Regions from separate parts of the Aeromonas sp. EU05-FHT14A05 genome, predicted to be linked through region 1. Evidence: riboswitches for the same ligand, from Rfam matches in the RefSeq annotation. Region 1 holds a riboswitch; the other holds the start of a gene.
The links. A riboswitch is a leader RNA that binds a small molecule or an ion and turns the genes downstream of it on or off. The one in region 1 is predicted to bind cyclic di-GMP.
Positions count from the first base shown of each region.

Region 2: linked by a shared signal. The riboswitch ahead of AC3WR3_RS15585 (PKD domain-containing protein) and the one ahead of gbpA (N-acetylglucosamine-binding protein GbpA) in region 1 are both predicted to bind cyclic di-GMP.

Region 1 is NZ_JBYTDH010000019.1:60,292-64,680, forward strand. It holds gene AC3WR3_RS19725 (methyl-accepting chemotaxis protein) at 1-1,534, shown strand, start outside; cyclic di-GMP riboswitch class I at 1,797-1,882, shown strand; gene gbpA (N-acetylglucosamine-binding protein GbpA) at 1,948-3,372, shown strand; gene AC3WR3_RS19735 (cytochrome b) at 3,473-4,003, shown strand; gene cbl (HTH-type transcriptional regulator Cbl) at 4,094-4,389, opposite strand, start outside.
Region 2 is NZ_JBYTDH010000011.1:56,016-60,404, reverse strand. It holds gene AC3WR3_RS15590 (glycosyl hydrolase family 18 protein) at 1-1,664, shown strand, start outside; cyclic di-GMP riboswitch class I at 1,993-2,078, shown strand; gene AC3WR3_RS15585 (PKD domain-containing protein) at 2,455-4,389, shown strand, end outside.

The DNA.
Region 1 (4,389 bases):
GGATCTCGCCATGAGCCGGATCCAGACCCTGGCCGCCACCCTGCCCGCCCCAGAGGCCCAGGCACAAGCCAAGGCCATGCTCGACAGCATGCGCTTCGATGGGGACAACTATCTGTTCGTGCTGGACGAGGATCGCCGGGTGGTGGTGCACCCTGCCAAGCCCGAGCTGGTCGGCCAGCAGATGGGCGGGACACCCGCCGAATCCCACTGGCAGCGCATGGTGGATCTCGGCAAGGGCGGCCATCAGGGCCGCCTGGAGTACCAGTGGCTCTCCCCCTCCGGCGAGGCGGCCCAGAAGATGTCCCTGGTGGCCGGCTACCAGCCCTGGGGCTGGATCCTGGGCTCGGGCGTGCTGCTGCAGGACATAGAGGCCACCATCTGGTCCCAGTATGAGCTGATGGGAGGGGCCACCCTGCTGGTGATCCTGCTGATGGGGTGGCTTGGAGTGGCCATCAGCCGCTCCATCGTCAGGCCGCTCGCCGAGATCAAGGGGGCCATGGCCCAGGTGGCGGCCGGGGATCTGGTGGTGAGCATCCCGGTGCATGGCAAGGATGAGCTGGGGGCCGTCGCCACCAGCACCAATCAGGGGCTGGACGCCATTCGCCGCGCCCTGCTGGAAGCCAGCCAGGGGGCCCGCAACGTGGCGGATGCCGCCCTGCGCATCGCCGCCTCCGCCGAGCAGACCAACCAGGCGGTCAACAGCCAGCGGGATCAGCTGGCCCAGCTCGCCACCGCCATGAACGAGATGAGCGCCACCATCTCGGATGTGGCGGGCCACGCCGAGAACACCGCCCGCGACACCCGGGACGCCACCAGCGAGGCCGGGCTCGGCAACGAAGACGTCCACGCCAGCGTGCACGGCATCCAGGCGCTCGCCACCGAGGTGGAGCAGGCTACCCATCAGGTCAATCGACTCAAGGAGGGGGTGATGCAGATAGGGGAGGTGACCGCCGTCATCAGCGCCATCTCGGATCAGACCAATCTGCTGGCCCTCAACGCCGCCATAGAGGCGGCCCGGGCCGGCGAGCAGGGTCGCGGCTTCGCCGTGGTGGCCGACGAGGTGCGCCAGCTGGCCAGCCGCACCCGCCACTCCACCGAGGAGATCCAGAGCACCATCACCCAGTTGCAGCAGCGGGCGGTGACCGCCGCCAGCGCCATGGATGCCAGCCGCAAGCTGGCGGAGAGCAGCGTCGGCCAGTCCGAGAAGGCGGGGCAGGATCTCTCCCTCATCGTCAACCACATCCAGCACGTGAGCGACATGGCGACCCAGATAGCTACGGCGGCGGAGCAGCAGAGCATGGTGGCGGAAGACATGAACCGCAACGTCAACGGCATCAACGACTCGGCGCTCGAGATGTCCCAGGCCGCCTCCCAGCTGGCCCAGGAGAGCGAGCTGCTGGCCGGACTGTCGCGCAGCCTGGACGAGCGGCTGGCGGTGTTCAGGCTCGGCAATGGCCTCCCCCGGGATCTGGCGCCCGGTCAGGCCCCGCGCCCCTCGTCCACCCGCCGCCCAGACCAGTACCCGCACCACTGACCGTCTGACACAGTCCCATCCCCTGCCGGCCTCGCCGGCAGGGGATTTTTTCATTGATGAAAAATGTCGCGATTTTGCATCTTTTTACTGAGCTGGCGAAACAAAACCCAACTTGATGAATTAAATATAATTTTAAAAACAGAGTGTTAAGTGTTTGCTCTACTCCGATGAGGTCAAGCTGTAAAGATTTACACTTAATAATTTAATCAAAAGAAGCCATCATGGTGGCGCCGTCCTCAAGGGCGGCACCCTGACCCTTTATGTAGTCATTTGGCAAACTGGTTGAAAGGCCAGGACGCAAAGCCTCCGGTCTAAAGACATGTCGTCCAGGATAGCGGGGTTGCCACACCCAGGTGTGTCACGGGGAATTCCCCTGCCAACTTGACTGCCCACATCACCGAACAGAGGAATGTATGGCAGCAAAAATTCAACTCAATCATGTGGCCGCGGCGCTGGCGCTGCTGGCCAGCGGCGGCGTGCTCGCCCACGGTTACATCAGCCAGCCGGAAGGGCGCAACTATCTGTGCAAGACCGGCGGCAACAGCCAGTGTGGCGCCATTCAATGGGAGCCCCAGAGCCTGGAGGCGCCGTCCGGCTTCCCCGATGGCGGCCCCGCCGACGGCCAGATCGCCTCGGCCGGGCATCCGCAATTCGGTGAACTCGATGTCCAGACCAGCGATCGCTGGACCAAACGCCAGGTGCAGGCCGGGCCCTTCGCCATCGGCTGGACCTTCACCGCCAACCACGTGACCCGCAACTGGCGCTACTACCTCACCAAGCAGGAGTGGAACCCGAGCCAGCCCCTGACCAGGGACTCCTTCGATCTCAATCCGTTCTGCGTCATCGACGGGGGCATGGTGCAACCGCCCAAGCAGGTCACCCATCAGTGCACCCTGCCGGCGCGCACCGGCTACCAGGTCATCCTCGGGGTCTGGGAGGTGGGCGATACCGCCAACAGCTTCTACAACCTCATCGACGCCCAGTTCGATGGCGGCACCCAGCCGCCGCTGACCTGGAGCCAGGGCGGGACCATCTACCCCTCCACCGATCTGGTGGTCGGCGACAAGGCCAAGACCCGGGTATTCGACGCCAACGGCGAGCGCACCGATCTGCAGACAGTGCTGACCATAGGCTCCGCCGAGCAGGGTCAGAAGAACAACTGGGCCCACGATCTGGCCGCCAGGATCAACGCCGAGCAGAGCCAGATCCGCGCAGGCCAGCAGGGCACAGATGGTCAGTTCAACCCGGTCTACGGCCAGAACCCGGTCTACCTGAAGGCGGGCAGCAACCTGCAGCGGGTCGAGGTCCAGCTCGAGCAGCAGCAACCCCCGGTGGGCAACAGCATCAGCGTGAGCGGGCTGGAGAGCGAATACCTGCTCGACAACGGCAAGGTCACCCTCAACTTCACCGTCACGGCCGAGGGGGATCTCGCGGTCACCAACACCCTGTATGACCATGGCGGCGCCGCCAAGGGCCAGACCGGCGCCGACATCAAGGACAGCAGCCAGAGCTTCACCATGGCGGTCGGCGGTCTGAGCGCCGGCCACCACCAGCTGGTGATCGAGGGCAAGCCGAAGGCGGGCGGTGCCCCCCTGCAGCAGACCCTGGACCTGATGTTCAAGGATCCCGCCAGCGGCGGTGACTACCAGTACAGCTTCCCGGAGGGACTCAAATCCTATGCAGCAGGCACCAAGGTGCTGCAGCCGAAAGATGGCAAGATCTACCAGTGCAAGCCCTACCCCTACAGCGGCTGGTGCACTATCTGGACCAGCACGGCGACCCAGTATGAGCCCGGCGTGGGCACCAACTGGCAGGATGCCTGGACCCTGGTGAACTGATCCCCCGCAAGCAGAAGAGGCCCGAGCGGCCTCTTTTTTGTGCCTGTCATCCGGGCTCCCTGTGCCTCTCTGCACCCTGGGCCCCAGTCGGAAAAATCCCATGACGAAACACTACTATGACCCCCTGAGCCGCCTGCTGCACTGGCTGATGGCCGCCGTCATCCTCTACGCCACCCTGGCGGGCTACCTGATGCACCTGGTGATCGACAGCCACCCCAGGCTGTTTCAGTTTCTGTCGGTGCTGAACATGTCGATGGCGACCCTGATCACCCCGCTCTTCCTGCTGCGCTGGGGCTGGCGGCACTGGCGCGCGCCCCTGCCCGAAGATCAGACCCAGCCTCACCATCCCGCCGCCAGGCTGGCGCACGCCCTGCTCTACGGCCTGATGTTTGTGGTGCTGCTGAGCGGCTTCCTGATGCTGGAGCAGGGCTACTCCCTGTTCTGGCTCTACCCGGTCGCCAACCCGATCGGCTCACCGGAGATCAACGCCTTCTTCTTTGGCGTCCATCGCCTCGGCTGCCTGGCGCTGGCTGCGCTGGTCCTGCTGCACGTGGCCGCCGCCCTCTACCATCACAGGATCAAGGGGGATCGCACCCTGTATCGCATGCTGGGTCCCCAGAGCGAGCGCTAACCAATGAACGAGGCTCTGGGCCTGGCTGAAGCCTCGATTAAGCAAGCAGGGAGCCAAGGGCTCCCTGCTTTCTCAGACCATGCGCCCCATTCAGATCTGGTAATCGAGCAGGGGCTCGTTGCTCATGGCCCTGGCCTGGATCTCCGCCAGCGCCAGCTCGGGGTTGCAGAGCTGGATGAACTGCCAGGTGAAGTTGTGCTGGAACTGCCCCTGCTTGAGGCCGATCCAGGCGGTGTGCGGCGCAAACAGCCGGCTACCGTCGAGCTGCACCAGCCCCTTGTCCCGCTGGGGATCGAACGCCATGTCCGCCAGTATGCCCACCCCCATCTCCAGCTCGACATAGGTCTTGATGACGTCGGAGTCCTGGGCGGTCAGCAGGATCTGCG
Region 2 (4,389 bases), on a different contig from region 1:
TCGACTGGGAGTTCCCGGGTGGCCAGGGTGCCAACCCCAGCCTGGGCGGTCCGAACGATGGTGCCACCTATGTGGTGCTGATGCAGGAGCTGCGCGCCATGCTCGACGAGCTGGAAGCAGAGACCGGTCGCCAGTATGAGCTCACCTCGGCCATCAGCGCAGGCGGTGACAAGATTGCCAAGGTCGATTATCAGGCGGCCCAGCAGTACATGGACCACATCTTCCTGATGAGCTACGACTTCAGCGGCGCCTTCGACCTGCAGAATCTGGCCCACCAGACCAACCTCTTTGCCTCCAGCTGGGATCCGGCCACCAAGTACACCACCGACAAGGGCGTCAAGGCGCTGCTGGGTCAGGGGGTGACACCGGGCAAGATAGTGGTGGGGGCGGCCATGTATGGCCGTGGCTGGACCGGGGTGAAGAACTACCAGGCCGGCAATCCCTTCACCGGCACCGCGACCGGGCCGGTCAGCGGCACCTGGGAAAACGGCGTGGTGGATTATCGCGACATCGTCAACAACCGCATGGGCGCAGGCTGGGAGCTGGGCTATGACGAGTCGGCCGAGGCCCCCTATGTGTTCAAGGCCAGCAGCGGCGATCTCATCAGCTTCGACAACGACCGCTCGGTCAAGGCCAAGGGGCAGTACGTGCTGGCGAACCAGCTCGGCGGCCTGTTCGCCTGGGAGATAGACGCGGACAACGGCGACATCCTCAACGCCATGCACGAGGGGCTGGGCCACGGCGAGGGTACGCTGCCGCCGGTCAACAAGCCGCCGGTGGCCAATGCCGGCAGCGATCTGAGCGTCACAGGCCCGGCCGAGGTGACCCTCAACGGCAGCGCCTCCCACGATCCGGAAAGCGGTGCGCTGACCTACAGCTGGAAGCAGGTCTCCGGGCCCCAGGCCAGCCTGCTGGACGCCACCCTGGCCAAGGCCCGGGTGGTGCTGGACGCTGCCACTACCGACATCAATCTGGTGTTCGAGCTGACCGTGACCGACGATCACAACCTCAGTGCCAAGGATCAGGTGGTGGTGACCAACAAGGCGCCGCAGCCGAACCTGCCCCCCGTGGTCAGCGTACCGGCCAGTGCCACCGTCGAGTCCGGCAAGCAGGTGACCATCAAGGCCACGGCGTCCGATCCTAACGGTGATGCCCTGAGCTACCAGTGGAGCCTGCCAGCGGGGCTCACTGCCACCGGTCAGGACAGCGCGACCCTGGTGGTCACGGGCCCGAACGTCACCAGCGACACTCTCTATGACCTGAGTCTGGTGGTGACCGATGGGGCGCTGGATGCCAGTGCCGGCACCCGCCTGACCGTCAAGCCAGCCAGTACAGGCGGCGGCTGTGAGGCAACCGATCCTGATGCGGCCAACTGGCCGGCCTGGAGTGCCAGCACCGTCTACAACACCAATGACAAGGTGAGCCACAACCAGCTGGTGTGGCAGGCCAAGTACTGGACCCAGGGCAACGAGCCAAGCCAGAGCGCCGATCAGTGGAAACTGGTGAGCCAGGTGCAGCTCGGCTGGAATGCCGCAGTGGCCTACAACGCCGGTGATCTCACCAACCACAATGGTCGCAAGTGGAAGGCCCAGTACTGGACCAAGGGCGATGAGCCCGGCAAGGCCGCCGTCTGGGTGGATCAGGGGGCTGCCAGCTGCAACTGATGGTCATAAGGAGTGGGGTCTTGGCCCCACTCCTTTTTCCTGTGGCGTTTCGCGGGCTGACCTCGGCCTGGGGCGGATAAGTCGCCAGCCATGGCCATCGGCGTCAGTCTTTGCTAGAGAATTAATCATTTCACCCGAAGTTGAAAAAATATTTTCATCTTGAAAACGCTTTCAATGGAGTGAGTTGGATGGTTGACATCCGCTCTCACGCCGAGCTTAACCCTGCCTTCAGGGGCATTTCCTGATAGAACGCCCAGTCAGGATCCCGCTCTGCCATTTGCAGTGACTGCGGCTATGGAGAATAATCGCGGCGCACTACTGATTAATTTGTGTATAAGGGCAAACCGGCTGAAAGGCCGGGACGCAAAGCTTCCGGTCTAAGGATCCATGATCTAGGACAGCGGGGCCGCCACAGGTCGTATCGATCCTCTGCCAAGGGGAGATCTTGCACCATCTGCTGGTTACGTCGTCCTTATCGTATTGACTAATAACGAAAAAGGATTATTCGCCATGCAAAGTCCACCCCTCCTTACTGTCGACCTGTCTGGTTGGCGCCCTGCTTGCCTCCCCCCTTCGTGTCGCCGCGCCTGGCACACCCCGCCTCGGCTGGGGTGAAACCAACTTCGCCGTCACCGGGCTCAGCCCGCCGGCTCACGCCCTGCCGCTCAAGGTGAGCGCGGTCAGTGGCGGCGGGAGAAGAGGGTCGAACCCTGTGCTCATGTCAACGCAACAACAACGACGCCCCTGCCACCGACGCAGGCGCCAAAAATAGGGACATCACGGAATGCAGATGAAAAAAAACAAGGTAAATCTGGCGATGCAGGGGGGCATGCTCGCCCTGCTGGCCGCAGGGGCGGTGCCGCAGGCGCTAGCCCAGCAGAACTCCCTCACCGGGGAGTGGCGCAAGGATCAGATCAAGCCAAGGCTCTACAGCCAGGAGGCCTGGGTCGACGGTTTCGCCTTGCAACTGCCGCTCGGGGCGGCCTTCGCCCCCCGGATAACGGCCTGGGACGAAAATGATGGGGATCTCAGCGGCCGCATCAAACAGCTCAGCGGTGTGAACACCCAGCAGGTCGGCAGCTATCTGGCAAAATACGAGGTGCGGGATAACGGCCTGCCCGAGATGGGGGGCTATCAGGGGGTTGGTGCAAGCACCACAACCTTTTCATTGCCCGTCACCGTCTATGATCCCGCCGTGGCCGTGCCGAGTGAGCTCAACAAGCTGGGTAGCCTCTGGCAGGAGAGCCCCGCCACTACAGGTCTCTTGCGTTTTCTCCCTGGCCAGAGCCTGAGCCGAACGATCCGTATCGCCTCAACCGGGCACCCCCTGACTGGGGACGAGCTGGAGATCACGACCTTCAAGGTGCAGGAGGGGGTCTGGGGCGGCAGCAACCGTCAGTTCAGCCTGCGCCTCACCGACATCGAGAGCGGCGAGTCTGCCTATGAAGGCAGCGTCCTGCTCGCAGCGGGTAAACAGTTGACCCTGCCAGCCCCCATCAAGGTGCGGGCCGATCGGGATTACGAATTCATCCTGACCTATCTGACCGGTCAGTACGAACAGGGTTTCCGCACCAACGAGGAGGGGGAACTCTGGTTGCTGGCAGATGGGCAGCAGACGCTCGAAGCGAACCCCTATGCCCAGGTGCTGCCCGACCCTGCCAACCAGCTGGCCTTCGATCCCGGTTTCAACTCTGCCCTGAAACAGAAACTGCTTAGCAGTCAGGGCGAGTCGGAGGCGCTGCTGATCGCCAAGGTGCCGGGTCCGCAACCGGTGGCGCTCAGTTATCGCATCGCCAACCCCGAACTGGCCAGTCTGCAACTGGTACCGGGAGCGACCCAGGATCGGCTGGTGCTGCAGGGGCTGGCAGAGGGCGAGACCACCCTCGAAATCCTGGCCGATGATCGGCAGGTGGATCAGGTACGACTGTTTGTTACCGCCCCCAAGACGGTCAGCCTCTCCTACAGCTACATCGCCTTCCCCGGCGAGCGTCAGAGCCATCTGTGGGACGACGGTGGCATCATCATGGCGGACATGAGCCGACGTTTTGCCCCCTACAACATCCGCCTCAGCTGGGTGGACAACGGCATCTTGGTGCACGAATGGGACAAGAATGGCGATGGCCAGGCCTACGAACCCAGTACTGTGGAGCTGACGGCGCCGCTGCGGGAGGGCTGGATCCCGAACGCGGAACAGGTCTTCTCCAACATCTATGTGCTGCGCGGCTACAAGGATGACAGCAGGACATGCAGCTACCAGGGGAATGGTCTCTCTGTCGGTATGGGAGCCACAGATGGTGCGCCGCGCGCTGGCTATCGATACGCCTGCCCCGGCAACGTCACCGTCCATGGGCAGTCGTTGACCCTGGCCCATGAGCTGGGCCACAACCTGGGGCTGTCGCACACGGGAGACGAGCCTTACCGGATGAGCAACATCATGACGGGAGGGCGGTTTGAGGGGGTCTTCTTCGGTTACCAGTGGCGCATCATGCACCAGACCCTTGAGGCGAGAATAGCGGCCGGTGATGCGGGGGTCAGCGAGGCGAGTGGCGAGCCGGAGTCGCCTCCGCCAGCTACCAACCAGCCCCCCCTGGCCAATGCCGGTGGCGATATGCGTACCACGGGCCCGGCCGAGCTGGTGCTCGACGGTGCCGCCTCCCGGGATCCGGAGAACGGTGCCCTGCGCTACCAATGGCGCCAGGTCGGCGGTCCGCAGACCTCCCTGAGG